One region of the Paenibacillus sp. FSL H3-0321 genome, then DNA from elsewhere that is predicted to be linked to it. Evidence: predicted binding sites of a transcription regulator. Region 1 holds the regulator's gene; each other region holds the start of a gene.
What was found. Region 1 encodes Rex, which represses fermentation and respiration genes when NADH is low (regulators of the CRP and FNR family bind a similar motif). Its sites were predicted from a motif close to TTGTGAAATATTTCACAA; they were not measured.
Positions count from the first base shown of each region.

Region 2: the regulator Rex is predicted to act here: its motif matches at 3,417-3,434, upstream of MHI45_RS27840 (phosphoketolase family protein).
Region 3: the regulator Rex is predicted to act here: its motif matches at 4,122-4,139, upstream of MHI45_RS28475 (flavocytochrome c).
Region 4: the regulator Rex is predicted to act here: its motif matches at 3,660-3,677, upstream of adhE (bifunctional acetaldehyde-CoA/alcohol dehydrogenase).

Region 1 is NZ_JBBODH010000001.1:1,448,194-1,455,913, reverse strand. It holds gene dinG (ATP-dependent DNA helicase DinG) at 1-1,168, shown strand, start outside; gene MHI45_RS06395 (redox-sensing transcriptional repressor Rex) at 1,254-1,949, shown strand; gene MHI45_RS06390 (amidohydrolase) at 1,936-3,237, shown strand; gene MHI45_RS06385 (cell wall elongation regulator TseB-like domain-containing protein) at 3,299-3,817, shown strand; gene MHI45_RS06380 (hypothetical protein) at 4,001-5,071, shown strand; gene MHI45_RS06375 (hypothetical protein) at 5,098-5,283, shown strand; gene MHI45_RS06370 (hypothetical protein) at 5,617-6,159, shown strand; gene MHI45_RS06365 (AAA family ATPase) at 6,152-7,654, shown strand.
Region 2 is NZ_JBBODH010000001.1:6,242,168-6,249,887, reverse strand. It holds gene MHI45_RS27845 (serine hydrolase domain-containing protein) at 1-695, opposite strand, end outside; gene MHI45_RS27840 (phosphoketolase family protein) at 918-3,302, opposite strand; gene MHI45_RS27835 (GntR family transcriptional regulator) at 3,567-4,289, opposite strand; gene MHI45_RS27830 (hypothetical protein) at 4,524-4,703, shown strand; gene MHI45_RS27825 (methyl-accepting chemotaxis protein) at 4,845-5,921, opposite strand; gene MHI45_RS27820 (FIST signal transduction protein) at 5,934-6,965, opposite strand; gene MHI45_RS27815 (hypothetical protein) at 7,215-7,508, shown strand; gene tyrS (tyrosine--tRNA ligase) at 7,640-7,720, opposite strand, start outside.
Region 3 is NZ_JBBODH010000001.1:6,418,243-6,425,962, forward strand. It holds gene MHI45_RS28460 (serine hydrolase domain-containing protein) at 207-1,724, shown strand; gene MHI45_RS28465 (RNA polymerase sigma factor) at 2,291-2,848, shown strand; gene MHI45_RS28470 (DUF4367 domain-containing protein) at 2,830-3,969, shown strand; gene MHI45_RS28475 (flavocytochrome c) at 4,157-5,707, shown strand; gene MHI45_RS28480 (NAD(P)/FAD-dependent oxidoreductase) at 5,778-7,016, opposite strand; gene MHI45_RS28485 (hypothetical protein) at 7,199-7,432, shown strand; gene MHI45_RS28490 (spore coat protein) at 7,493-7,720, shown strand, end outside.
Region 4 is NZ_JBBODH010000001.1:1,753,632-1,761,351, reverse strand. It holds gene MHI45_RS07815 (carbohydrate ABC transporter permease) at 1-832, shown strand, start outside; gene MHI45_RS07810 (carbohydrate ABC transporter permease) at 834-1,706, shown strand; gene MHI45_RS07805 (ABC transporter substrate-binding protein) at 1,841-3,310, shown strand; gene adhE (bifunctional acetaldehyde-CoA/alcohol dehydrogenase) at 3,753-6,374, shown strand; gene pflB (formate C-acetyltransferase) at 6,635-7,720, shown strand, end outside.

The DNA.
Region 1 (7,720 bases):
CGGCCAGCTGGTCACACGCCTGCTTCCCGGCAGCAAGCCCAAAGATTGGGAAGAGCTGGCGGCGCTGGAGAATACGCTGCACTTAGCCCTGAGCGACATCATCCGCAGAGGTGACAAAATGCTCAGCGAGATGCGCGATACGGAGAGTCAGTCGTCTTCAGACAGCCTGGTGACCGATATCGGAGGCTTGTTCAAGGATTTGGCATCCATCCGGGAACAAATCCGTTTCTTTATGGGTCTCAGTGACGATAATATCGTGTACTGGATGGAAGGGAGCGGCAACTACCGGGGCAAGTCGCTTCAGCTATACGCCGTGCCTGTCGATGTAAGCAGCCAGCTCAAGGATCTGTTCTTCGACAAGAAGAAGAGCATAGTGCTGACCTCGGCCACGTTATCGGTCGACAAGTCCTTTCAGTTCATGATTGACAACCTTGGTCTTTCTGAAGCCTCAGAGCAAGGGCGACTCATGACAGCGCTGCTGCCTTCACCGTTCAAGTACCGTGAACAGGCGCTACTTGTCATCCCGCGCGATTTCCCCAGTGTTAAGGGCAGCGTAGGCGATGCGCGTTTTGTAGACAAGCTGGTGCATTCGCTGGCTGAAGCGGCGGCGGCGACCAAGGGGCGGATGCTGGTGCTGTTCACCTCCTACAAAATGCTGCGCCAGGTTTATGATCCGCTGAAAGAGGCCTTGGCTTCCCAGGACATTACGGTTCTGGGCCAGGGTGTGGAAGGAGGCAGCCGCAGCAAGCTGATCCGGCGTTTTCAGGACAGCTCTGCATCGGTATTGCTTGGAACAAGCAGTTTCTGGGAAGGAGTCGACATCCCTGGCGAGGCGCTGACCTGTCTTGCGATTGTAAGGCTGCCGTTTCAGCCGCCGAATCATCCGCTGGCCGAGGCAAAGGCGGAGCTTCTGCAGGCCCAGAAGAAGAATCCTTTTATGAAAATGTCTGTTCCACAAGCAGTGATCCGGTTCAAACAGGGTTTTGGACGATTGGTCCGCACTGCGCAGGACCGGGGAATTGTTATTGTATATGATACCAGGGTCATCGAAGCTTATTACGGGAAGTACTTCCTGTATTCACTCCCTGGTCCGAAGATGGAGCACATGCTTACCGATCAGATGGTTCCGCGGATTGCGGAATGGCTTGAAGAGGGCGGCGTTTCCTAATCTGTCATTGTTTATGAATTTTTCCATCTCTTTGTACCATAGGCTGTGTCCCGTTCGCGGAGCGGGCACTGCACGTGGTTGTCATATGATATCGCGTCAGTGCAATTCTAAATTAGGAGGAGAAAACATGAAATCGGATAAAATATCGGAGGCCGTCGTACGCAGACTCCCAGTGTACCTGCGTTTCCTGAACGATCTCCAAAAGCGTGAAATCTCAACCGTTTCTTCTCAGGAACTCGGGCAGAAGCTGGACCTTAATCCGGCACAGATTCGTAAGGATCTGGCCTATTTTGGTGATTTCGGCAGAAAAGGCATTGGATATGACGTGTCTTATCTCATCGAAAAGATCCGTCACATTCTGAAACTGGATCAACAAATCAACGTGGCCCTGGTGGGTGCCGGTAACCTCGGTCATGCCTTGTCCAATTACAATGCTTATCTGAAGGATACTATGAAAATCACCGCTGTATTTGATTCTTACGCTCCCAAGATTGGACAAAAGATCAACTCTCTTACGGTACAGCCGATGGAAGAGCTGGGTCAGACCATCCGCGATCAGGGAATCCGGATCGGGATCATCACTGTACCGGACAGCGAAGCACAGAATGTGGCTGATATTCTGGTAGAATCGGGCATCGAGGCGATCCTGAATTTTGCACCGGTCATTCTGAAGACACCTGCAACCATCCGGATTCATGCTGCCGACTTTACGACTGACCTGCAAAGTCTGGCGTATTATTTACATGATGGAAAGGAAGGAATTACAGATGAGCAGCAATAAGATGGTAATTGCAAACGGACGTTTTCTGGTTCCCGGAAGCGAGAAGCCTGTCTTGAGCGGTTATATGACTATAGAAAATGATTTGATCACATACATAGGGGAAGAGAAGCCCGTTATTGAAGAAGGCACAGTGACGCTCGACGGCAGCCGGCTGCTGTTCATGCCGGGTCTGGTCAACACCCATGGCCATGCTGCGATGTCGCTGCTGCGCGGCTACGGGGATGATATGGTCCTTCAAGCCTGGCTGCAGGAGAAAATGTGGCCGATGGAGGAGAAGTTTACCGGAGATGATGTCTACTGGGGCACTTCCTTATCCGTTCTGGAGATGCTGAAAGGCGGCACAACCACCTTTTTGGATATGTATGATCATATGGACCGGGTGGCCGAGGTGGTCGAACATTCCGGTATCCGTGCGGTGCTGATGCGAGGTGTTATTGGTCTATGTCCTGAAGAGGTGCAGAACCAGAAGCTTGCGGAAGCTGTTGCGTTCGCCCGCAACTGGCACGGCAAGGCTGACGGCAGAATTACATCCATGATTTCACCGCATGCCCCGTATACTTGTCCTCCGGACTTTTTCATGCGGTTCGTGCAGGCGGCACATGACCTGGACCTGCCGATGCATACGCATATGTCGGAAACGCTGCGTGAAGTGGAGCAGAATGCCGCTGATTACGGCCTGCGTCCTGTAGCGCACCTGGAGAAGCTGGGGATGTTCACCCGCCCGTCCTTAATCGCCCATGGTGTCCACCTGAACGATGAGGAGATCGAAATCCTCGCCCGCCACAAGGTGGGTGTATCCCACAACCCGGGAAGTAACCTGAAGCTGGCCAGCGGGGTTGCACGGGTGCCTGAGCTGCTGAGAGCCGGAGTCAAAGTTTCGCTGGGTACGGACGGGGCGGCAAGCAACAATAATCTCGATATGTTCGAGGAAATGCGGCTTGCAGCACTGATCCATAAGGGAGTCAGCGGCGATCCTACCGCAGTTCCGGCACCGGAAGCGCTGCTGATGGCCACGCAATACGGGGCGGAATCGGTCTTCCTGAACCAGGTCGGACGTCTTGCAGCGGGGATGAAGGCTGATTTTATTGCAATTGATATCGACCAGCCTCATTTACTGCCGCATAGCGACTTGCTCTCCCACGCTGTGTATTCGGCCAGCGCCAAGGATGTAGAGCATGTCTGGGTGAACGGCAAGCAGGTTGTGAAGCATGGTCAGTGCCTGACGCTGGACGAGGAAAAAATCCGCCGCAAGGCGCAAGAAACTTTTGAAGGGCTGCTGAAGCGTTAATACGACTGCCGCCGCAGTTGAATTTATAACGTTTCATATATTAAGGAAAGGAAGCTGCATTTTGAGGAAAAGGAAAAAATGGCTTCTGCTGGGGATCGCTCTGTTTCTGCTCATTCTGTTCGGTCTAAGCCAATTTTATGCCTATATCATGAAGGACCAATGGAATGAACGCAGCGCGGCCAAAGAAGTTGCCAAGACCCGGGCGGGACTTACTGAGATATCCAAGGCGCAGAAATCGGTATGGGACGAAAATTCGGTGTACTGGGTGCTGACGGGGAAAAATAAAGCCGGTACGGATCTGATGGTGTGGGTACGGTTCACCGTGGACGGCAAGCCGGCCGGCGGCGATAACGGAGTTTATGCGGAAGAGCTGGCCAAAGGAACCTCGGAGAAGCAAATCCGCTCCATTATAGCCTCCCAGCTGCCCGGCATCGATATTAAACGGCTGCTTCCGGGTGTATATAATGGAGAATATGCCTGGCAGCTTTTTTACAAGCAGGAAGGACGTTATTATTACAAGTTCTTTCGTTTTGCGGATGGTACAGCAATCGGTGATGGATATACTTTGCCGAGTAAGTAGAGGCAGGCTTGCAATAACAAAAAAAGCGGACAAAGCGGACAGCGCTGGTCCGCTTTTTTTGCTTTAAGGCGGTTTTTTATAAAGGATAACTCTGACATTTTGTAAAATTTATATTATCATTGGAATGAAACAGTGATTCTGAGGATTAAATTACATGTTCCTTGAACAGGTGGAGAGATACGTTTGAAAACGATGATGAGGCTTTACCAGGAAGGCAGAACGGACTACCAATCTACCTTTTTTGATTTGATAAACGGGGATACGGAGACCAAACAAACGAAAGGGCTTGCCTACCTTTTTTCAAGGTATCCAAAGTTGATCCGGTTGCTGCTAAGAGAGTTAAACCGCCGGAACCCCGGGGACACTCCGGCTTTCAAAGAAGATTATGATTTTGTTCAGGTGGACGCAGAAATGCTTGCGGCAGGAGTACATAAAATAAGGCGCGATATTACGTTGTCCTTGTTCCAGGGAAACCGCAAAAAACTGGTTATTGTGATCGAAGCAAAGAGCGCAGGGCTGTATGCAAAAGCTCAGGAAGTGTGCAGCCAGCTTGCCGCCTATTTGGATCCGAACAATTTTCCCCATGATGCGGGTGTGCCAGTCTATGGCGTCACCTTAACTAAATACAAGCTGATATATGATACTGGTTATCAATTTTTAAGTCTGCAATGGACAGATATCGTCGAACTGATCAATGAGATGATTAGAAGTGAGAAAAAATCGGGCGAAGATACCATCATTGCCAAGCAATATATTGATTTTATTCATGGGGTGGCGAAGGGCATGAAGTATTATGAGGTAGAGGTATTATCCGTTTCGGCTGGTAAAACGCATGAGCTGACTTATAAACATTGTATTCACGCTTGTCCGAACAGTGCAAAAGGGTATATTTACAAAACACCATTGTTTATCACTTTTCGTTCCGGCGGGGGCGGAGAAATGCATTGCCTGTACAAAATTGATGATATCGTGGTTCTTGATCCATTCACTCCATCGCTGGATGCGGTTCTTGAGGGGATTCAGCATGAGCTGGCTGCCAGAATCAAGACTTACATAACGGAGAGAATTCAGGGGGGCTATGGATTTAATCATCCAGGAGAAATGTACCGATTCTATGATCTTAGCCGGACTGACCTTATTCTGCTGCAGCATCGTCCCAAACCGGAGAAGAACGCCATGGGTGCAAGATATTACACACTGGCTGAACTCTTGAAAGGCGAGAAAATTGTAAAAAATGTAACAAGCAGTAGATAATAATTAGTTGATGATGGGGGAAGGGCATGGATTCTTTAACGTTAACGGTGTATGTGGTTTCTCTAGCAGTTGGCTTGGCAGCTGTGAAATATGGGAGAAAGAACAAAAGGAGAAAGCTGGTGGTTCTTGGCTTTATTATCCTTTCCTTTGAAATAGTCTTGCCAGTCCTTTCATTTGCCGCCGGATTTATGGATGCTGTGGGTGTTTATTGATGATAAGGAGTACATAAAGAAGTATATACAAATAACAATATCGATGTCAGGAGAAATTAATACATCAGTAGAATAGAAAAGGGCCTGAATGGATTAATCATTCAGGCCCTTTTTGCCGATAAAGGAGCAAAAATAGATGGGAATGCCCAGAAATTAGTATCAAAAATTTTAAATATATTCACACTTTCGTGCGAAATCGTATATACACCTGTGATATACTTCTATTTGTATTAAGACATGCTTAAGAGCATGTCAGTCTCGGATGAGCGCTAGACACGCTATTTATTGCAATTCATATATTTAGGTTTGGTCAACTTGAGAGGAGGACGTTTCTTGAAATTGCATCTTGTGCCTGTACTGCTAACGTCTCTGTTGTCTGCTGCACTGCTCTTTGGCAGCTTTTATGCTTATCGTCAATTTGCGGTCCATGAGCCGCTTGATAAGATAGTATCGGCTTATGAAGGTGTTAATCATTCACATATTACTATTAACCGCAATGAGGTAACCTTGAAACTGGATTTGAAACCTGGTACGAAATTGCGCGAGCTGGTGCAATATGTGAACACTGAAGGCAAGTCCGCTATTAATGGACGGGCGCTTAAGCTGGATGTTGATCAGCACTCCAGTGAACTGCTGGACGAATATTGGGATAAAGCCATGTTCTCAGTCGCAGAAGCAATGGAAAGCAAAAAGTATACACTAATACCTGCTAAACTAGATGGATTGAAAGAGCAATTCCAGGAATACAAGAATGTAACAGCGACAACTGAAATTGATGACAACAACGTCTATGTGAGCCTGAGCAACGGTGAAGAGAGCAAGTTCATCATTTTACCGCGTGCAGCGGCAACGATGGGAGTGTGGAACAATGCCTAAGTGGTGGAAAGAGATTGTAGCCGGATTTGTTCCGGTCCTGCTGATATTTATGGCTTTTGTGGGCATTAACATTATTCCTGTAATCATTGCAGCCGGTATGGTTTGTGCACTCCTGGTGATCGCCCATTTGCGAGGCGGGTTGACAGTGAATGCGGGCGGGGACAAGAAACGTAAGAAGAATGGCCCTTCCAAACTAACCTTTGAAGAAATCGGCGGTCAGGATAACGCGAAGCAGGAGTTGCGGGAAGCGCTTGATTTCCTGATCCGGCATGAAGAAATCAGCAAGTTCGGGATTCGTCCGCTTAAAGGGATCTTGCTTACAGGCCCTCCGGGAACCGGTAAAACGCTGATGGCCAAGGCTGCGGCGCATTATACCAATTCTGTGTTCGTTGCCGCTTCAGGCAGTGAATTCGTGGAAATGTACGTCGGTGTCGGTGCCGGACGTGTCCGTGACTTGTTCAAGGATGCCCGGACCCGTGCAGTGAAAGAGAATAAACAAAGCGCCATTATCTTTATTGATGAAATTGATGTTATCGGCGGCAAACGCGAGGGCGGCCAGCAGCGTGAATACGATCAGACGCTTAATCAGCTGCTGACCGAGATGGACGGGATCTATAACAATGATACACCGCGCATTCTGCTTGTTGCGGCAACAAACCGCAAGGAAATGCTGGATTCAGCGCTGCTGCGTCCCGGCCGCTTTGACCGTCATATCCAGGTGGATATGCCTGACAAGAAGGGCCGCAAATCAATCCTCGATCTGCATGCCAAGAATAAGCCGCTGCATGCTGAGGTGAATTTAGACAAGATCGCCGAGGAAGCCTACGGTTTCTCCGGTGCACAGCTGGAGAGCGTCATGAACGAAGCGGCGATTTATATGATGCGCGAGAATCTGACCGAAGTCGAGCAGCGCCATCTGGCGATGGCGATCGACAAGGTGATGATGGGCGAGAAGACTGACCGTGAAACCAATCATGAAGAGAAACAGCGGGTGGCCATCCATGAGCTTGGACATGCTATTATGGCGGAGCTGCTGCGTCCGGGCAGCGTCAGCCAAGTTACCTTGACTCCGCGTGGACAAGCACTTGGTTATGTACGTCACAACCCGCAAACCGAGCAGTATTTGTATACCAAGGATTATCTGGAGAATCAGATTATGATCGCGCTTGGCGGAGCAGCTTCCGAGGAGATGTATTATGGGGGCCGCAGCACAGGTTCACGCGGCGATTTCGATCAGGCACTTAATATTGTCGAGACCATGATGAAGTCGGGACTCACGTCACTTGGGATCGCCAACTTGGAAATGGTAACTACAGAAGAGCTGATGAAGGAAAATAGCAAGATTCTGGATGAGCTCATGGTTCGTACCCGTGACCTGCTCCAGAAGCAAAGAAATGTATTTGATTACTCTCTTGACATTTTAATGAAGGAAGAAGTCCTCTCCGGAGAGCAATTTCGTTGTCAATTTCGTGACAGTGTCCTTTTACCGGCATAATTCTTTATGCCGGTTATTTTTTTTTACTTTTCAGACATGCTAAGATATTATTATATGTCGGGCTAC
Region 2 (7,720 bases), 4.8 Mb from region 1:
ATAGCCGGATTATCCTGCTGCGCTGGGTGTATGGACGTATTGTCCATGCCCACCACCTCAAAGATATGTTGTTTCACATAGGTATAAAATGGCTCACCGCTCTGCAATTCCACTATATAGGCAGCCAAGGCCGCACCAAAATTGGAATACGCCACCACCGTTCCCGGTTGATAAACCTGCCGCGGTTCAAAAGTCTGCAGCGCCTCCCCCAGCTCAGGAATATCTTCCTCTGCAAAATAGTACAAATCGGTTATTCGATCCTGCCAGCCAGCATTGTGATTCATAAGGTTCAAGAGCGTGACAGGTTTTTCGTATTTCAGTTTTTTGAGAAAGCCCTGAGGAAGATATTCACGGATATCTGTCTCCAGATCAAGCTTGCCCTGCTCTGCCAGCTGCATCACACTGGTCCAGACCAGCAGCTTCGTAGTCGAGCCCCATTCAAAAACAGTGTCTGTATCAGCTGCGACCTGGCGCTCGATATCCGCGAAGCCATATGCTTTATCGAAGACGGTCTGGCCGTCCTTGATAACAACAACCGAAACCGCTGCTGTTGTCCGCTGACGGGCAGCGACATAAGTATCTGTAATGGTCCCGAGCGAAGACAGCGGTGAGCCTGAGGGAGTCGTATCCCCTTTCCCTCCAGCACCCTGGACTGGAAGAGCCAGTGACAGCAGCAGCAGCATGACAGACAGCATTGTGACACCTAATTTTGTAAACCTATAACTTTCGTGTTGTCTTCTCATGCATTACTTCCTTTTCTCATGTTCTGAAATTCAATATAACAATTCCTTAATATTCCACAAGGTGGCACTTAAATCCTACTATAGAATACGTTTCAAAAAAAGTGCCTGCCCCTAATGCACACTGGGACAGGCACTTTCAACTTCATCATACATTTACAAACGGATTTCTCAAACTTATTTCAAACTCTTCCAGACCCAATTCTCCACTTCAGGCAGGTCAATGCCCTCTTCACGGATATACTCATAATGCTTCTTAACCATAGCATCCATCTCATCCGCGATGGCAGTGTGTTTGTCAGCTGCAGGCAAGCTCAGAACAGCTTCCTTCGTCAGATCGAAACGGTCCATCTGATTCAGTACACGCATATCGAACGGAGTCGTGATGTCGCCGTTCTCACGGTAGCCATGCACATGCAGGTTATGATTGTGGCGGTCGAAGAACAAGTCTTTAATCAGGCCTTCATAACCATGGAAAGCGAAGATGACCGGTTTATCCTTTGTGAAAAATTGATCAAACTCATCGTCGGATAAACCACGCGGATCAAGTTTCTGGCTTCTCAGCTTAAGCAGATCGACCACGTTGATATAACGGATTTTCAGCTCAGGCAATTTCTCATGCAGGATAGAGATGGCAGCCAAAGCTTCAATCGTAGGTTCGGTACCTGCAGAAGCGAATACAACATCAGGCTCTCCGCCTTTGTCTGTGCTGGCCCAGTCAATGATCTTGAGTCCTTTATCAACCAATTCCTGCGCCTCTTGAGCAGAGAACCACTGTGGACGCGGATGTTTGGACGACACAATCAGGTTGATCTTTTGACGGTCGTTCAGGATGGTGTCAAATACAGCCAGCAGGGAGTTGGCATCAGCCGGCAAATATTCCCGGATGAACTCCGGTTTTTTGTCTGCCAGGTGACCCAGCAAACCCGGATCCTGGTGCGTATAACCGTTATGGTCCTGCTGGAACACGGTTGAAGTTGCGACAACATTGAGTGAAGGGATATCAGCGCGCCAGCCTTGATCGGTTGCTTTACGCAGCCATTTGAAGTGCTGGGTAATCATCGAATCCACAACGCGCAGGAAAGCTTCATAACTTGCAAAGAAGCCATGACGTCCGGTTACTACATAACCTTCCAGCAGTCCTTCCGCCTGATGTTCCGATAATTGGGAATCAATTACACGGCCATACGAAGCGAGGAATTCGTCATTAGGTTCATTAATTTGATCCAGCCATTGGCGTTTGGTCACTTCAAACACAGGTCCCAGACGGTTGGACATCGTTTCATCCGGTCCGAAAATCCGGAAATTGCGGTTATCTTCATTGAGCAGGACAACCTCTTTCAGGTATTTTCCGAGAACGGCCATATCCTGGGCTACTACTTTACCTGGAACGGAGTTATCAAGCACATAATCGCGGAAATCCGGCAGACGCAAATCTTTGATAAGGTTGCCAGCGTTAGTAACAGGATTCATCCCCATACGTCTGTCGCCTGTAGGCAGGATTTCGGCAAGCTCTGCGTTCAAGCGGCCGTTCTCATCAAATAATTCTTCCGGTCTGTAGCTGTTCATCCATTCAAGCAAAGCTGGAGCATGCTTCATATTTTTCTGGTCAACCGGAATTGGAACCTGGTGGGCACGGAACGAACCAGTATTCGGCACACCGTCCCATGCTGCCGGTCCAGTCCAGCCTTTCGGGGAACGGAAGACGAGCATCGGCCATACCGGGCGGGTAAGGTCGTTATTTTCACGCGCATTTTTTTGAATGGCTGCAATTCTTTCGACGATAGTATCGAGTACCTTCGCCATTTCCGGATGCATATGTTCAGGGTCTTCACCTTCAACAAAAAACGGCTCCCAGCCCATGCCTGTAAAGTAAGCGGTGATTTCTTCTTTCGATTGACGGGACAGAATCGTCGGGTTGCTGATTTTAAATCCGTTCAAGTGCAGAATCGGCAAAACAGCGCCATCTGTAACAGGGTTGATGAAGCGGTTGGAGAACCATGATGCGGCCAGTGGTCCGGTTTCAGCCTCACCATCTCCAACGACAACAGCCGAAATCAAATCAGGGTTATCCAGAATAGCGCCAGCGCCGTGGGATAAAGAATAACCCAGCTCGCCGCCTTCATGGATGGATCCCGGAGTTTCAGGTGCAGCATGGGAAGCAACGCCGCCCGGGAACGAGAATTGTTTGAACAGTTTTTTGAGACCCGGGATATCCTGCGTAATTTCCGGATAAATCTCAGTATAGCTTCCGTCCAGATAGGAATTCGAAACCATAACCTGACCGCCATGACCCGGACCTTCAACATAGAACATGTTCAAATCATATTTAGTAATTACACGATTCAAATGGGCATAAATAAAGTTCTGGCCGGGAATGGTACCCCAGTGTCCGATAGGTTTAATCTTAACGTCAGCATCTTTCAAAGGTTCTCTTAACAACGGGTTGTCTTTCAAATACAGCTGACCTACCGAAATGTAGTTGGTAGCACGCCAATAAGCGTCAAGCTTTTCCAGATACGTTTTAGACGAATAATCGACTTTCATGGTTGATAATCCCATTTCATCCACTCCTATATATATATTGTTGCTTATTGCCATCCTTTTTCTCTACAAATACATCATACCTCTGCTCAAAATAAATACAACCTTTTTGACAAGTGATACGGTCCAATTTTGTGAAAATTTGAACATAGTATGAAAAACTCAGGAAAAACGCTGTCAAAACACGGTTATATTGAAATTTATGTAAATACGTTACATCCACAAAAAAGTAAAGTATACAAAAAAATAAGACCGGGAAAATTCCCGGTCTTATTCTGCTCCTTAATGAACAGATACAAACGTATTAAATTTCAAATATTGATAATGAAACCGCATATGGGAAAATTCAAAGGGAGTACCATTGTCCAAAAAGAAAATCCCCTCCATAATGCCAACAGGTTCATTTTCTTTCAAGTGCAGCAGCTCCTGATCCGTGGACAAGGACGGCTCGGCAAAAATAGATAAAAATGATTTGGTTACGGCCAGGTTGCGCGAGTCTTCCAGATAATTAAAAATGGAGCCCTCGATAATTGTCTGATTTAAATCCTGGACGATTTTTATCGGGATATAACCCGTCTCTATCATAAAGGGATCATCATCGAACAGGCGCAAGCGGACGATTTTGTATACAAAATCATGGGGCCCCAGAAACAAATCCCGCTGCAATTCTTTTGTTGGCGGAATAACCTCGAAATTCAACACTTTGACTTTAGGTTTCTTGCCATGCATCTGGAAATTGTCGGTGACACCCAGATTGGAACCTTCGTAATTGAAGATGGATTCGTTTTTTATGTATAAGGGGTTAATAAACGTGCCTGAACCTCGTTTCTTGAAAATGATTCCGACACTTTCCATTTTGGTTAATGCGCGCTTGATGGAGCTGCGGCTAACCTGATACGTTTCGCTAAGACTGCGTTCATCGGGTAATCGCATATCCGCAAACTGTCCAGCAAAGATTTTCATTTTAAGGTCATCAATTATTTGCTTGTAGACAAATTGTGTCATGGAGTACTCCCTCTCAGGTCTTCTGTAACAATTGATATGTATTCAAACAACCTCTTCTGTCTAACGAAAGGGTTTGGATTAAAAATCAATATTAACTATATCATAATAATGAGATGGTTTATACTTTTCTCCACCCGATTTCTGCTAATTAAGGAAGGTTTATTTCAAAGAAAAACCTGATGATCTGCCGAAATATAAGAATGTGGCTATTTTTCCGGAGAGGGGGAGTTTATTATGCATATTGAAATCGTCAAAAGTCTGATCAGCCAAGTAACTGAAGAAGTCTTCTCAGAGAACAAGGATGCTATTGAGAAGGACGGAATTCAGAAAGAAAGCGTTGAATTAGCCGTTCAGTTATCCGCCTTAACAACAATAAAGATCCTTGAAAAACTTGAACTCATCGATAAAAACTAAACGTCTGTCTATCTATATTACATACACACTGACATAGACAAGAACGCAAGCAACCCGCAGCAAGGGAATCATCCTTACTGCGGGTTTTTTATTGCTCTCTTTTAAGCGGCAGACCTTTTTACTTACCATTAAAGCCGCTCTTTACAAACCGGTCTTATTACGCCGGGCGGATGTATCTCCCTCTTCATCAAGCTTCCTTAGCTCCGCTATCTGATGCAAGTGATTCAGCATCTGCTGAAAATGATCAGCTTTTTTCTGAATCGTAAGGACAAGCATCTCAAACTGTTCGGAATCCTGTCCTGATTTCTCTATGACATGCAGCAGATCGGCATTGATGCGTTCCACATCTTCAAGGCTGCTGTCCTGGGAAACCTGAATTTTCTCCAGATGCTGGAATACTTCTTCCTCCGCTTCGACGATCTCGTTCATATAAACGGTCGATTGGCCGATCCGCTCGTTCGTCTCTGCCATGGCCCGTGTTCCATCACTGGACTTGTCGTGTAGCTGTTCTATCACGCCTGTCATCCCCGACAGCGAACCCATAATTTCTTCCACGTGGCTGCGGGTCCGGTCGGCAAGATTGCGGATTTCTGAAGAAACGACCGCGAACCCCCGTCCATGCTCACCAGCCCTTGCCGCCTCGATGGCTGCGTTCAGGGACAGCAGATTGGTCTGCTCGGCGATTTCCGTAATAATGCCCGCCAGCTGCCCAATACTCTGAAAATGCTGGCTTAGCTCTTGATTTAAAGACACAAACTGGGTGAATATCGCCGAGGCTTTCTGCATTTCAGCAGATATCTGTACGTTGGCTTCCTTCGCATATTCAATTTTGTTTGAGGAAAACGCGAGACTGCCATACATTTCATTGATAAGCCTTTCAGTTTGCTCGCTGTTGGCCTTCAAATGCTCCAGCAGCCGCTGCGTTCCGCCGATCTGGCTAATCATCTCTCCGCTTCCCGCGCGCAGAGCTGCGAAATCCTCTACCATCCGTCCCTCTTCCTGGAGGATGAACCCGGTTTCGCGGCTGATCTGCTCCGCCAAGGAATAGGCATGAATGCCATAGGATAATGGCTTGGAGACGGGATTCGAATCATTCCAGGTGCTTGATTGGCCGGGCATACTGTCCTTTTCTGTCTGGATGACGCTGCCATGAGTTTCTATATCTGCGTCACGGCTGCTTTTCCCCCATGAAGCACGCAGCTTGTTGATCCATTGCATAATGAGTCCCCCTTATCCGACCAGCAGTAATACCATTGTCTGGTTGGCATGCTTTTTGTAATATTGCTCCCCGTAGCTGATGAAGCCGGCGGTATTCCCGCAGAACCCGATCATCTTGTCGTCAAATCCTGCCCACAAGCCATCCCGGAGGAACAGCCGGTCGCGCAGCGTACAATTGATGTTGAGTACAAAAGCAGGCTTAAACGGAATCTCACGCAGTGTCTGCTCCAGCACCACAAGCGGGTCAGCCGCGCTAAGCACCTCCAGATAAGTGCTCGGCATCAATTGGCTGTAGAAGGTAATAGACTTGTCCGGATTGATGACCATCGGAGATGCGATAATCAGATCGTCTTCGTACCTTTTGCCTAGCGGGTTGCTCAGGAAATGCCCGGCTAACAGGGCTTCCTCCACATCCAGCACACGCGCATATTCCTCCGCCGCCGGGCGGCCGTTAAACGAATATACCGTTCGTCCAAACACATCCGCTTCTGTTACCAGCAGTTTCGTTCCGGTGGGAACGTATATGTTCTCTTTGATCAATGCGGTACGGACGGTCAAATTGAAAAAGATTCCCAGGTTGCGCACCCGGCGGCTTCCGATATAAAGATAGGTCTCTCCGCTCTCATCATCCGCTGCGCTTCCGCCAAGCACCTTGAACTCTTGATCGATGAAATAAAGCGAGGAGAGAATCGTCTCCTCCATTGCAGCCCTTCCGTCGCACAGCAGCAGCAGAAACGCATTCACGTTGTCTTTTACTTTATGGTACGAGGCCTTGAGGTTATCGCCGCTGAGCACGGGCGGGTGCAGAACCTCCACAATATCGGCGATATCCGCATCGTATTCAAACCCCGAAACCACGCCGTTCCGGTAACCCTTCGGGGTATATTCACCTTTGGTCGAACATAACACGGCATTTGCAGGCGCGTGCGGGGACAATTCCCTGACTGCACCAGCGGAGGCGAACAGCACGAGACCACGGCTGCTTGGCTTTTCCCCCAGGTAACGTTTAACTTCGTCCAATGTGTCAAAAGATAAAGCTTTCATTATGTATAACAACCTTCTTTCGCGGGAAGCTTCCCTTGTAAACTGTTATTGAAAAATTTAGCTTTTATTTTCAATTCTCTAATGGTAAAACAAGAATGGGGATTGTTGTCTGTGAGCAATGTCGCAGGCAGCTTGCAGAGACCGCAATTCCATGGCTGAAAAAGCATACGCTTATCGGTCAGTTGAGGTCATCCCGGAAAGCTTGTATGATGAACGTACAGTTACCCGAAAGGACAGGAAAGAAGGTGCATGATGACTTATTCACAGCGTTCAACCCACAGCGCAGCCTCATCTGACTTCACGTATCTGGAGTACCAGATTGGCATCGCCGGGGAAGAATTGAAGCAAGCTGAACATGCCGGAAAAGCTTGTGAGGCAGATTTGAACCGGTTAAGAACCTCTCCGGCGTATGACCCGGTGACTGATGCCTCCGAGGAGGAGAAACTGCTGGAGCAGGCAACCAGACAACATGCCTTAGCCGAAGCTATCCGCACAAGTCTCGCCGGACTTGAGGATGAGCTTGCAAAGCTTGAGGATGAATAATATCTGATCAACCAAGCGGAAACGGATATTTTATAGCGTGAAGCATATAAATAATTATATTTACAAAAAGCCGCCGAACCTCTCAGGGTTCGGCGGCTTTTGTGTTGAGCATCGCGTAGTGCGATATTAGGTCAGTTTTGGGTCAGTTTTACCAGACTGTAATTTTTCTTGCCCTTGCGGATGATGATGAATCGTCCGCCGATAGCATGATC
Region 3 (7,720 bases), 5.0 Mb from region 1:
GGCAGCTAAATCATAGCATCATGCAAAAGCGGCAGACCCGAAACTACAGGTCTGCTGTTTTTGCTTTCAGCCATGTATAAGCATCTGCACCAGGCATTTAAGATTAACTTAAGATTCTTGAAATATTGCCGAAAGGTTGAAGAGATATTCTTGGTTCATGCGTCCAATGAGAGAAGGGACAGAATCAGGAGAAGAGGTAAAGAAAGATGAAAGCAATACAGCGGACTATAATGCAAACATTAATGATCATATTGGTTATGGTCACAGGCATCCTGCCTTTACTGCAACCGGGGGTGGCCCAGGCGGAAGCGGCTCCACTTGCTGTAGATACGGCCCGGATTGACAAATTTGTGGAAATGATGCGCGAGAAGCTGGATATTCCGGGTGTGGCTGTCGGCATTGTGCAGGGAGACCAGACCGTCTACACCAAGGGATATGGAATTTCCGGCCCCGATGGTCAGCCCGTTACAGCGCAGACCCCTTTTATTCTAGGCTCAGTCTCCAAATCGTTTACGGCGCTGGCCATCATGCAATTGGTTGAACAAGGGAAGATTGACCTGGATGCGCCGGTGCAGCACTATTTGCCGGACTTCGAGCTTGCGGACAAGGAAGCGTCTAAAACTATTCTGGTCCGGCATTTACTGAATCAGAACAGCGGACTGTCCACTTTACATGGGCGGACAGCTTTTACCAACACGATGCCAACTATAGATGCACTTATACACAATCTGAAAGACACACCATTAACCGAGGCCGTCGGCAGCAAGTTTCAATATTCCAATTTCAATTACGATATACTGGGCGGAATTATTCAGGCGGTTTCCGGCAAGTCTTATGCTAAATATATCCAGGATCATGTGTATTCTCCTCTGGATATGCAGAACAGTTTTACTTCTACACCCGAAGCGAAACTGCAGGGATTGGCCACAGGATACAAGTCTGTCTTTGGTTTCATGGTTCCTTTTGAGCAGCCGGACAACCAATCCATGCTTGCGTCAGCCTATCTGATCTCAACCGCAGAAGATATGAACCATTATTTAATTGCTCAAATCAATGGCGGAAGGTTCCATGATGTCAGCGTGGCTACTGCGGAAAGTGTTGCCAAGATGCATCAGCCGGCCATTAAAGACCCTACCACCGACGGTAGTGAATACGGTATGGGCTGGGAGATCGTTAATGGTATTGTTCAGCATGCGGGTGATGTTGAGAGCTTTCACTCCGATATGAAGCTGGACGGGGACGTAGGTGTTGTGGTATTGATCAATGCTCATGATTATTTGGTCCGAGGCTACAAATTAAGCATGGTGGCTGATGGAATTCTTGACATTATACATGGCCGCGAGCCGATCGAGGATGCGGGCAGCGTTGTCGGTACTCATATTATCATTGATCTGGCTTGTGCAGCAGTGGCAATTATGCTGGGAGTGTCGGTTTTCAACCTGTTTAAACGCAAGAAAAGCTTTCGATTTACCCCGTTGCGGACCAGTGTATTCGCATTTTGCCTGCTTTTGTTTAATATAGTGCTGCCGATTACGGTTTTATACGGTCCTAGTCATATTTTTGCCCCGTGGAGAGTGGTGGTCTCCTTTCTGCCTGGAGTTGGACATCTCGTCTTTGTCCTGAGTATCCTATCTCTCGGGATCGGTGCTGCCAAGCTGATTGTACTGGTTCATAATCTGCGTCTGCACAGAATGAAGGGAAGCGGGAAAACGATCGCCAGCTAGAATTGAATAGAGGAAACGGGGCCGAACGCTCCAGCCGGAAGATTCGATATCTTCAGTAAACAGGGAATCAACTTTAGTGCCAGTCAGAGGTCTGGAAAGTACTTACAGAGCGCATCGGCTAGCTTGCAGTAAAAGTGCCGGATTCTACATCGTGGAGTCTGGCTGCTGCCAGCTAAGCTAAGTGTAACTCCCTTTACGTTACCGATCCCTAAGAAAGGCCAGCGAGAGAAAGTCACTGCCGCCAACCCCCACCAATGTAGGCCCTGATTCTGATTAAGGTCCATGCCGAAGCAGCCGAATACTGGAAAAGCGGGAACCTGGCCGAGAAGGTGATGTACATATTCAAGCGGATCAGCAACCAGGATACCGGAGAGCTGAACCGCAACCAGACCGTCGAGTTAGAGTAGAGCAGACGGTTTCGGAAGCAGGCTCTACACCAGGGAGATCAACAGGGATTCATCTGTTGGTCTCTTTTGCTGTGCAGCCGGAAGAAATAAATGTCACGCCTTAGGCTACTCAAGTGTTATATCTATAGAAACAGAAGAAATAGAAGAAAGGAGATCAACGTGGATTCTATAGAAGAGAAGATTAGAAGAATACAGGCCGGTGAGGCCCGCCTGTTCTCAGATGTGATCAGGCTGTACCAGCAGCGGATATACCTCTACTGCTTCCGGCTGCTGAACAGCAAGGAAGAGGCGGAGGATGCGGTGCAGGATGTCCTGATTAAGGCCTATCAGAATATCGGGCAATACAAGCCGCAGGCGGATTTCGTATCATGGCTCTACAAGATCGCTTACCACCATTGTCTGAATCAGTTGCGGCGGCAGAAATTTCAGCTTCAACTGCGCAAGCTGCTCCGGCAGGACGTTGCGGTGAACAGCGCCGAACAAATGGTTGAGAACCGCCTGTTCAGCGAGCCGGTCTCGGCCGCTCTGGGGAAGCTTGATGTGGAAGACCGGAACTTGTTGATTCTGCGAATATATGAAGATAAATCGTTTGCGGAAATCGGCGAAATTCTGGGCGTCAGTACGGCTACCGCACGCAAAAGATATGAACGGACCAGAGGCAAACTTAAAAAAGCGATTGAGAGAAAGGAGAAACAATTATGGGCAAGAGTGAATTGACTTCGGAGGAGCAGTTTCTGAAGGATGGAGACCGTTCGGCCAATTTGATCCCCGTTGATGTTCATGGACCGGTAATGAAAGCGCTCGGGCTTGGCGGGACCTTACCTGCTGCAGAAGAGCAGACAGCGCTGCAGACACTTCCGCCAAACGAAGGGGCTCCTAACGTGATGCGCAGGCTGGAGACAGAAGCCGCGGCTGGGCGGGGCCGGAGGAGATTCCTGCGGATTCCGGTGCAGGGCTGGGTGGCGGCACTCCTTGTATTGGTCTTGCTGGGCGGCGGCTATACCCAGTATTCCGGTGAAGTCCGGCAGGGGGCTGGAGCTCAGTATAAGGTGTTGCCGTATAAGCCGCTTCCGGCGACGACATCAGGTGGTATGATAGAGAAGCCGAATGAACCCTTGATTCCCTGGCCGGCCAAGGCGCAGCCGAGCAAAGAGGATGAACTCTACAAGATGAAATATGCAAAGGGCTACAATGCCATTGAGACGCTGCTGCTTCCTGGAGAGTATGCCACCTATGTTATCAAACGTGAAGACGGGAAAGAAGAATCTCATCTTGGCTTGTACTGCCCGCCGATCATAGTCAAGGACTATTCCACTTATAAGACCAGTGTCGAGAAGCACCACGCTCCGGAAGTGAAGCAGCCGGGGTATATGCCGGACGGGTATGCCTTGGACGAGGCGTTTATCAAGCCTTCTTTTATAAAAGTTGAAGATGACAAGCAGTTTAAAGGCGAAAGCGAGATAGACCTGGGAGACAACTTCCGGATGACCTGGAAACGGGAGAAGGCGGAGAACATTGCCTATGATTCTTCTACACTTGTGTACAAGAAGGGGAAGATTCAGGTGAGAATCAGTGCCTCACGAGTTGATGAAAAAGCTAAACCGGCAGAAAGCCTGATGTGGACCAAAACGACAAAGGTGGAGAATATTGATATTGGCGGCAAGCAGCTAATTTATCTCGAACCCTCCAGCAACGAAAAGATTGACCTGGGGTATAAGTATAGACTGGTCTGGTCTGACCCGGAAGCGCAGATCATCTATAATATGTCGGTTCGCCAGGAGAAATCTGAGTTGACCAAGGATGAGGTCATCCGCATTGCTGCCGGTATGATGAATTAAACGAATGCAGATATTACGCTCAGGGCTGTTTCGCTACCTATGATAGCGGGACAGCCCTCGCTGCCCCAGCAGCAAATCCAGTTACTTTAGTTACTAAATGTTTTTTTTAATTACGTAAGCTTCCAAGAACAGCATCTTTGCCGCTATGATTATTGTGAAAATATGCACAAGGGGGCAAAGATTACACATGAAAAAGAAAACAGCAGCTGCTCTTCTTCTCATTCTCTCCGTCATGCTTGTTATCGCTGGATGCGGTAACGGAAACAGCAACAACAATACCAGCAGCAACGCAAATGAGAACAAGAGCAAGAACAGCGCGACAAACGCGCCGAAAGAAACTGAAGCCGTTTCGGGGGCATCCGAAGCAAGCTATACACCGTTCGATCAATTAAAAGATAAATATGATATTATCATTGTCGGTGCAGGCGGGGCTGGGATGTCTGCTGCACTTGAGGCAAAAGAAAAAGGCATGAATCCGGTTATTTTGGAAAAAATGCCGGTTGCCGGCGGGAACACAACAAAGTCATCTTCCGGAATGAACGCTTCGCAAACGAAATTCCAAAAAGAGCAGGGCATTGAAGACAGCAATGATTTATTTTATGAAGAGACATTAAAAGGCGGTCATGATACCAACGATAAAGAAATGCTCCGTTTCTTCGTTGACAATTCAGCAAGTGCTATTGATTGGCTGGATTCCATCGGAATTCGCTTGAACAACATCACGATTACTGGCGGGATGAAGGAAAAACGTACACACCGTCCTGAAGATGGTTCAGCGGTCGGACAATACCTTGTCAAAGGTTTGGTGAAAAACGTACAAGAAAAAGGCATCCCGCTTTTTGTGAACGCGGATGTGAAGGAGATAACTGAAAAAGACGGCAAGGCAAACGGCGTCAAAGTCCTCTTTAACCAAAAGGATGAGAAAACCATTACAGCGGCTGCTGTTATTGTGACGACCGGCGGTTTCGGCGCGAATATGGATATGATTTCTAAAGTGAGACCTGACTTGGAAGGATATGTGACTACAAATCAGATCGGCAGCACCGGTGACGGCATCCAGATGATTGAGAAGCTCGGCGGCACGACAGTCGATATGGATCAAATTCAGGTTCACCCGACGGTGCAGCAGGACAAATCCTATCTCATTGGGGAAGCTGTCCGCGGTGAAGGCGCTCTGCTTGTCTCAAGTGAAGGCAAACGGTTCACCAATGAACTGGACACGCGGGACAAAGTCACGGCTGCAATCAATACACTTCCTGAGAAATCGGCTTTCCTTGTATTTGATTCCGGCGTAAAGACCCGTGTTAAAGCGATTGAACAGTACGATAAGATGGGCTTTGTGATCCAAGGAGATTCTATCGAGGCATTGGCCAAAGAAATGAATGTCCCGACAGATCAGCTGCAAAAGACACTGGACACCTGGAACAGCTCGGTGAAGAATAAAAAGGATGCTGAATTCGGCAGAACTACAGGAATGGACAACGACTTGTCCGGTGCGCCATACTATGCTATTAAAATCGGCCCCGGGATCCATTACACCATGGGCGGCGTAAAAATCAACACGAACACAGAAGTTCTGAATAAAGACGGCAAACCTATTACAGGACTGTTTGCGGCTGGGGAAGTTGTAGGCGGCCTGCACGGACAAAACCGGATCGGCGGCAACTCTGTAGCAGAAATCATTATTTTTGGCCGTCAGGCAGGTATTAAATCTGCTGAATTCGTAAAAGCACAATAAGTAATCAATACCTCTTCTACTAGGCAGAATAAAAGCTTGGGCTCAACAGAGCCCAAGCTTTTTGCTGCTTTTATGCCTGTACGGCGGGAGAAGGAGACGGCTTGCTTGACCGGGTCAGCGAGAACAGCTCCAGCTCGGGCCGGTATTTGCCGGCAAGGGTATCGGCCAGAAGCTCGGCAGCGATCATGCTGTAGACCGTGCCGTTTCCGCCATATCCTTCAATGAAATAGCAGTGGGGATACTCTGGATGCGGGCCCATATAGGGCAGTCCGTCCCGGGTTGAGCCGAAGACGGCTCCCCATGAATATTCCGCTTCGATCCCCCGGATTTCCGGGAAGAGGGTTTCCAGCTCTTCAAGCAGCCGCTGGCCCTGGGAGAGCACGCGGATATCCCGGCGCTCCGGATCGGTCAACGGCTCATCTTTGCCTCCCGCAATAATGCGGTTATCCGGCGTAGTCCGGAAATAGAGGTACGGGCGGGCAGTTTCCCAGATCAGGCTCCGCTCATACCACTTAGGCAAATGTTCAAGCGGTTTTGTCATAATGGCGTAGGTATTAATGAGCTCGGCGCCACGGTCCTTTTTCATCTCCTGGGTTTCGTAGCCCATGGCAAAAATCACTTTCTTGGCGAAGATCCGTCCGTTCTCGGTAATGCAGGTTACACCCTCCGCGCTGTATTCATAATGCCGTGCCCGGGTATGCTCATAGACGCGGACTCCGTTGTCACGGGCCTTGTCAATCAGGCTGTGAACAGTCCGGAAAGGATTTGTCTCCGCATCGCCCTTGGAATACAGCGCGGCTGGTTTGGAGAAGGCGTAATGTGAGCTGACCTTGTCCTGCTCCCAGAATTCCGAATCAAAGCCGTGCGCTACCAGATTCTCATGCTCCAGCTTCAGGGTTGGCACATCTTCCGGTGTGCTTGCATACAGCAGGCTGCTGCGGGGAATAATCTGGGGATCAATGTTCAGCTTGTCCGGCAGCTCGAGAATTCTCCTGCTAGCCTGCTGGCACAGCTTATAGAACAGCACACCGTTTGCTTCTCCAAACGTATTCATGCAGGCAGTCAGCGATTTGTCGTTGGCTATCTGCAGCAGGCCGGTATTGGCATGGGAGCTTCCGCCTCCAATTGCTCTTTTATCAATGAGAACTATATCTGCTCCGCTTAAAGATAAGCGGTAGGAGGACATGGCTCCGCCCATGCCTCCGCCAACAATCAGGCAATCGCATGTAATATCCCCTTCAAGCGCAGGATAGGATGGAGGATTTGGAAATGAGCTGCCCCAAGGCAGCTGCCCGCTGTTTAGTTTCATTTGTTGATCTCTCCTTTATGAGATACAGATAGGGTAGTTTCGCCGGCTTTGCCCGCTCTTATGCACGGGTTTAACCGGCATTCATCCGGGAGCACGCATAACATCCATGCACACATAATGTGCTTGGATACGCGGCATAATAACGACTGCTTGAACCATTTACAAGGAGGGAAATACACACTATGCAATCGAACCAAATGCAGGCGCTTAGCGGCAAAGAAGTGGAATACATCGCTGACTCCATCTCTAATGAGGATCTGTTGATCAAGCAGCTGGCCGCAACCGCCGGGACGACTCAGAACGCCACGGTGCACCAAATCTGCGTGCAACAAATCCAAAGCCATACTGGTCATATGAATACACTTGTACAGCTGCTGGAGCAGCATCAGCAATACGCACCGACACAGCCGCAATAAAGCGGCCAGGTGTTAGTATGGAAAGCAATTTCAACACTAAACTATTGAGGGGGTAATATTGTGTACGCACAAAACGGATCGGCATTTATGTCGGATGAGGATTTGCTCAATACAGTGCTTGCAGATTTGAAACGGACGGTACGCGAATATACGACCGCTGCGACGGAGTCGAATTGTCCGACTGTACGCCGGGTGTTCAACGACCTGACCATGGATACTTTACACCTGCAGGGGGAACTGTACACGAAGATGTCCCAAATGAACATGTACACTACGCCAGGCAAGGCA
Region 4 (7,720 bases), 310 kb from region 1:
CTATATGTTCCTTCTGCCAGCAATCATCATCTTTATCATGTTTATGTGGGTGCCTATTTTTAAAGGTTTTTTGTACAGCTTCTATACTGTAGATTTCGTTAAAGGCAATACCTTTGTCGGCATGGACAATTATGCGAGAGCCCTCACGGACCCCGATGTTCTGATTGCTGTCAAAAATACAGTCTACTATATGGGACTCTGTCTGGTTATAGGCTTTTGGGTACCGATCGCTTTTGCTATCGCTATCTCGGAACTGAGAAAATTCGGCGGTTTTGTACGCGTTGCGGCTTATCTGCCTTATGTTATGCCGGCCGTAGTGCTCTATGGGCTGTGGAGATGGCTGTATGATCCCGTAGGCCCGATCAATGCCTTGCTGGGCACGATGGGTGCAGACCAGATCCCGTTTCTGACGGACAGCAGGTGGTCGATGATCTCACTGGTGTTCATGGAAACCTGGCAGCAGTTCGGCTCCGGGATGCTGATTTATCTGGCAGCCGTGCTCAGTATTCCACGCGACTGGTATGAAGCTGCGGAAATTGACGGTGCCGGTGTCTGGGCCCGTATCCGCCATATCACACTTCCTTCACTGCGCAATCTGATTATCCTGATGCTGATCCTGCAGGTCATCGCGACTTCCCAGGGATACCAATCACAGCTGGCATTGCTTGACGGCGGACCCAATAAGACGACGCTGACCTATGCGCTGCTAATTGTGAAGTATGCATTTACCAGACTGGATTATGGAACCGCGACTGCACTGGGCATGCTGATGTTTGTTGTCCTCGGCGGTTTGGGCATTTTACAGTTCAAGCTGAATAAGGAGGACAACTAAGATGAAGAGCGCTGAGAGAGGGATTCTTTCCGAACATGATTTGAAGAAAACAAGCAACAAAATCGTCTATGGAATTATGGTGTTTTTCATTCTGATTATGATCTTTACCATGCTGTATCCCATCCTGATGACGATGTTCAACGGCCTGAAATCCAATCAGGAGGTCAACTCGTTCCCGCCGCATTTTTTCCCCCAGGAATGGCATTTCGCCAACCTGAAAGATGCGCTGGATTACATTGACCTGCTGAAATTCCTCAGGAACACGATTTATATTTTTGTCGGGAATATGATTATGACCCTGGTCGTGCTCGGTCTTGCTTCTTTCAGTATTTCGCGGATGAATGTTCCGTTCAAGAGAGTTTTCTATTTCTTCTTCCTGATGACACTGTTTATTCCGGCGACCAGCTATATGATCCCGAACTTTGTCAATCTTAAGGAACTCGGACTCTTGAACCAGTATGCAGCTTTCTGGCTTCCTGCCGGGGCGAATACGTTTTATTTCCTGCTCTTGAAGAACTTTTTTGACGGGCTCCATCCTGAGATTTTTGAAGCTGCGCGGATTGACGGTGCCTCGGAACCGCGAAGCTTCTTCTCAATCGCCGTACCACTGTCCATTCCAATCTTCGCCACACTGGCGATCTTTATCTTCTCGACAGCCTGGAATGACTGGTTCTGGCCATCGCTCGTCATGCATAGCGAGGACAAATATACACTTGCGACATCGATCTATAAATATGTGATCAACGTCAAGGCGCTCAATACTAATATCAAGTTCGCTATTCTTTTTCTAGTCTCGCTGCCGCCAATTTTGGTCTTCCTGATTTTTCAGAGATTCATTATGCGCGGGGTGGCGCTGTCAGCGGTTAAGGGCTGAATCAGAATATGACTTCTTCTATGCAGAGATCGTAAACATGCACACATAAGGAATATAAATACACCTCGTTTGTAAGCGATTTCTCTTTTATGATGATTTTGTTAGCTAATTATGAATTGAAAAGGGGAGTTTCAATGCGTAAAAATTCCAGCGTATTAGCCTGTCTCCTTGTGACCGGCTCGTTGTTATCCGCCTGCGGCAACAATAACAACAACGGAAATGCACAGGGGAATAAGGGAGGGGAAGCTTCACCAGCAGCTACTGCTGAGACAGCGGATAAAACTGCTGCTCCAACGGATGCGCCCGTGGATGATATCACTCAGAGAAAAGTAACGATCAAAATTCACTATCCTACACCTGACTTGACAGAAATGAGGGCACAGGAAGATGACCGGATCAAACGCTTCCAGGCAGAGTATCCGAATGTGGAGATCGTTAAAGACGACTGGCAGTACAACGTAAGTGAAATCGGCGTGAAGATGGCTGCGAATGAAGCGCCGACCTTCTTCAACACTTATGCTACAGAAGCCAAATTCCTGATTGAAAAAGGCTGGGTTGCCGATATTACCGATCTTTGGAACAAATATGAATACAAGGATCAGATCAATCCGGTGCTGCAGAACCAGTTCATTATTGACGGTAAAGTCTACGGGGTCACACAGAAGGGTTATGTTACCACGACAATGATCAATAAAAAAATGCTGGATGACAAAGGTGTAGCGGTGCCTGCAATGGATTGGACCTGGGATGATATGCTGAATACAGCCAAAGGTGTAGCAGATGCCAAAAAAGGCATTTCCGGTATCGCACCTATGGGTAAAGGCAATGAAGCAGGCTGGAACTGGACCAACTTCCTGTTCGAAGCGGGCGGAGAAATTCAAAAAGTTGAAGGAGGCAAGGTTGTTGCAACCTTCAATTCCGATGCAGGTGTGAAAGCGCTGGACTTCTACAAGAAGCTGAGATGGGAAGCGGAAGCAATTCCTCAGGATTGGGCACTTGGCTGGGGTGATGCTGTAGGCGCATTCCAACAAGGACGTACGGCCATGGTAATGGCGGGTTCCGACGGAGTTATTGAGCAAGCGCTGAATCAAGGCGGATTGAAGCCTGCAGATGTGCTGACCTATCCGATGCCTGCTTTTGAAAAAGGCGGCAAGCATACTGGAGTACTTGGCGGAGACTATCTGGTCATCAATCCTAACGCTACAAAAGACGAGCAGGAGATGGCGTTCCGTTACATTACCTTTGATTATTTCTCCGATAAAGGTCTCGATGCGCTCGACGCTATTCTGCAGCAGCGTAAAGCGGACGGCAAATACTTCATCCCGCCGCTTCTGGACTACTATGCTGCAGATTCCGAGTTCGGCAAGAAGACCAAAGCGGTATATGACAAGTATTCCGATATCGTGTACCAATATAACCCGGATATTATGGCCCTCTTGGACGGCAAACCGGAAGCACAGTACAATACTCAAGATTACTATGCAACCCTGTCCAATGTGATTCAGGAGCTGTTCTCCAAAAAAGGCACCGACTCCAAAGCACAGCTTGATGCTGCTGCCAAAACTGTGCAGGAGAAATTCTTTGATACTATTAAAGTAGAGTAGGGAATTTATAATTTAGTAATTTTTATAAATGAAATGTAAAAAGCGGAAGAGGCAGGGGACGTTGTTCCCTGTCTTTTTGCTGTAAATAGTTCTTCAAAGGTTAGGTGAGGGAAGAGGCGATCAAGGATGTGGCGGGAGGAATAAGATAAAGAAATATAGATGTAAATACCAATAAATAGCAAAGCAATGCTTTGTAGACCCCTGTAACAGGTTCATACGGTTAGAGTCCTTATTTTAGTGTTCGCAGATTGGACAAATATAAACGAAATTTACCATATAAAATGGAAATAATACCTGAATATGATTAAATGAAAGCGCTTTGAAAACAAATCAAAAAAAACTTTATACTTTGTGAAAGATTTCACTTTAAATATTGAAGAGGATGTGATAAGATAAATGTGTAGAGAAAAACAACCTAAAAATTGACAGGAGGACGAGGGAGATGGCAGTTAAAAACGAAGTCGCCGCCCAAGTGAAACAAACCACCGCTGAAGAGTATATTCAGATTTTGGTGGATAAAGCAAAGAAAGCTCAAGAAGCGTATATGGCGCTGGATCAAGAGCAAGTTAACACAATCGTTCATGCAATGGCATTGGCTGGGCTCGACAAGCATATGTACCTGGCAAAATTGGCTGTAGAAGAAACAGGACGCGGTGTATACGAAGACAAAATTACGAAGAACATCTTCTCAACAGAATATATCTGGCACGGAATTAAATACGACAAAACAGTAGGCGTCGTTGAAGATAATAAATATGACAGCTTCCAAAAAATTGCCGAGCCGGTCGGAATCGTAATGGGTATCACACCGGTAACCAACCCAACATCCACCACGATGTTTAAAGCACTGATTGCCGCTAAGACACGTAATCCTATTATATTCGGTTTCCATCCATCAGCGCAAGAGTGTAGTGCCGCAGCAGCAAGAATTCTTCATGATGCAGCTGTGAAAGCAGGCGCTCCTGAGAACTGTATCCAGTGGATTGAGCTTCCGACAATGGACAAAACAAACGCATTGATGAACAATCCGGACGTCGCTCTTATCCTGGCAACAGGCGGATCTGCAATGGTTAAAGCGGCATACAGCTGCGGTAAACCGGCTCTCGGCGTAGGCCCTGGTAACGTACCTGCCTTCATTGAGAAAAGTGCTGATATCGACCAAGCGGTTACTGACATTATTCTTTCCAAGACTTTTGACAATGGTATGATTTGCGCTTCTGAGCAGGCTGTTATTATTGAAGAAGCAATTTTTGACCAAGTGAAAAAGAAAATGATCGCAAATGGCTGCTACTTTGTGAATAAAGAAGAAGCTGCTAAGCTGACTAACGGCGCAATGAATGTAGAAAAATGTGCGGTTAACCCGGCAATCGTAGGTCAATCCGCTGTGAAGATCGCTGAAATGTGCGGTATTCAGGTTCCTGCCGGAACGAAGATTCTGGTAGCTGAACTCGAAGGCGTAGGCACCAAGTACCCGCTGTCCGCTGAGAAACTTAGCCCGGTTCTGGCTTGCTACAAGGTTAAGAACGCTGACCAAGGGATTGAACGCGCAGCTCAAGTTGTTGAATTCGGCGGCATGGGACACAGCTCGGCTATCCATTCCAACAATGAAGAAGTTATCATGAAGTTCTCGAACCGTCTGCAAACTGGACGTATTCTTGTTAACTCGCCTTCAACACATGGCGCCATCGGCGACATTTACAATACTAATATCGCTTCGCTGACTCTGGGCTGCGGATCTTATGGACGCAACTCGGTATCGCAAAACGTAACTGCCATCAATCTGATCAATGTGAAAAGGGTGAACCGTCGTACCGTGAATATGCAATGGTTTAAGGTGCCTGATAAGATTTATTTCGAAAAGGGATCCACTCAATACCTGGCCAAAATGCCTGATATTACCCGCGTAGCAATTATCACTGACCCTATGATGGTTAAACTGGGTTATGTAGAAAGAGTGGAGCATTACCTGCGTCAACGCCAGACTCCTGTAGCGATCGAAGTGTTCTCGGAAGTTGAACCGGATCCATCGACAACTACCGTGGAAAAAGGTACAGCTATGATGAACAGATTCCAACCGGACTGCATCATCGCACTCGGCGGCGGTTCCCCAATGGATGCTGCAAAAGGAATGTGGCTGTTCTATGAACACCCGGATGCTGACTTTAACGGTCTGAAACAAAAGTTCATGGATATCCGCAAACGGGTATACAAATTCCCTAAGCTCGGCAACAAAGCTAAATTTGTAGCTATTCCAACAACATCGGGTACAGGTTCGGAAGTAACCTCTTTCGCGGTTATTACTGACAAAACTACTGCAAATAATACTAAATATCCGCTTGCAGACTATGAGCTGACTCCGGACGTAGCGATCATCGACCCTGAGTTTGTATATAGCTTGCCTAAGACTGCTGTTGCCGATACAGGTATGGACGTATTGACACATGCGATTGAAGCTTATGTTTCTGTTATGGCAAGTGACTACTCCGATGGTCTGGCTATCAAAGCCATCCAGCTGGTATTCCAATACCTGGAGAAATCCGCACTTGAAGGCGACAAACTTGCCCGCGAAAAAATGCACAACGCATCGACGCTGGCTGGTATGGCATTTGCCAATGCATTCCTGGGCATCAACCACAGCTTGGCGCACAAATGGGGCGGTCAATACCACACGGCTCATGGACGTACCAATGCCATCCTGATGCCGCACGTTATCCGTTACAATGCCAAGAAACCAACGAAGTTTGCTTCGTTCCCTAAATATTCGCACTTTGTAGCTGACGAACGTTATGCTGAAATCGCCCGTATTCTGGGATTGCCTGCACGCACTACCGAAGAAGGCGTAACCAGCCTGATCAATGCAATCCGCGACATGAACAAAAAATTGGGCATTGAAGAGTCGTTCCAACAACTCGGCTTTGATCCTAAGGATTTCGAATCCCGCGTAGACTATCTGGCTGACCGTGCATTTGAAGACCAATGTACTACTGCCAACCCTAAACTGCCGCTGGTTACTGAACTTGCTGATGTATACCGCAACGCATTCTACGGAAGATTCGACAACTAATTGGTGATTGCTTAGCAAAGAATAAGGTTATAGGTTAATATGGAAGGGGATGGTAGTGACAAATATCACCGGAAAGGTGATATTTGTCACAGTCCTTTTTCAGAAAATAAACTAAAATGTTTATATAAAGAACGGTCCCAGTTATGAAGACGCGATTGTGAATTTAATTACAACCATATCTTTGGGATCACGAGACACGGGATTAACCTTCAAGCCCGCGATCTCTACAAATATAATAAATATAAATGGAGGGATTTAGCATGTCGGTGATTGAAAAAGATGTACAAGAAGTGAAGTCTAGTTGGAGAAGTTTTACAAAAGGTAAATGGGCCAGAAAAGTCGACGTTAACGAATTTATTTCCAAGAACATCAAGCCTTATGAAGGAAACGAAGATTTCCTCGTGGGTCCTACCAGCAATACTACTGAACTGTGGAAGATTATCTCCCAGCTGAGCAAGGAAGAAAGAGAAAGAGGCGGCGTATGGGATGTTTCCCTGGATACTGTCTCCACCATCACTTCCCACAAGCCAGGCTACATCGACAAGGACAAAGAACAGATTGTAGGCGTACAGACTGATGCTCCTTTCAGACGTTCTGTTCAACCGTTCGGCGGTATTAAGATGATGATCGATGCCACCAAAGCTTATGGCTTCGAGCTTCCGAACAACATTGTCGAAATGTTTACGAATATCCGCAAAACGCATAACCAAGGCGTGTTTGATGCATATACACCTGACATGAGAGCAGTGCGTAAATCCGGCGTTATTACAGGTCTTCCTGATGCTTACGGCCGCGGACGCATTATCGGTGACTACCGTCGTATTGCCCTGTACGGTATTGATTTCCTGATCAAAGACAAGAAACAACAACTAACCGAGCTTGAAGTTGATTCCATGACTGAAGAAGTAATCCGGTTGCGCGAAGAGCTGTCGGAGCAAATCCGCGCTTTGGGCGAGCTGAAAGAAATGGCTGCCGCTCACGGTCTTGATATTTCCAAACCGGCGAACAACTTCAAAGAAGCTACTCAATGGGTATACTTCGGTTATCTGGCAGCAGTAAAAGAACAAAACGGTGCTGCAATGTCTCTGGGACGCGTATCTTCCTTCCTCGACATCTATGCACAGCGCGATTTTGAAGAAGGTACTCTTACTGAAGAACAAGCACAAGAAATCGTTGACCATTTCGTAATGAAACTGCGTATTGTGAAATTCCTGCGTACGCCTGACTATAATGAACTGTTTTCCGGCGACCCTACTTGGGTAACGGAATCCATCGGTGGTATGGCTGAAGACGGAACAACACGCGTAACTAAGAACAGCTTCCGCTTCTTGCATACCCTGTACAAC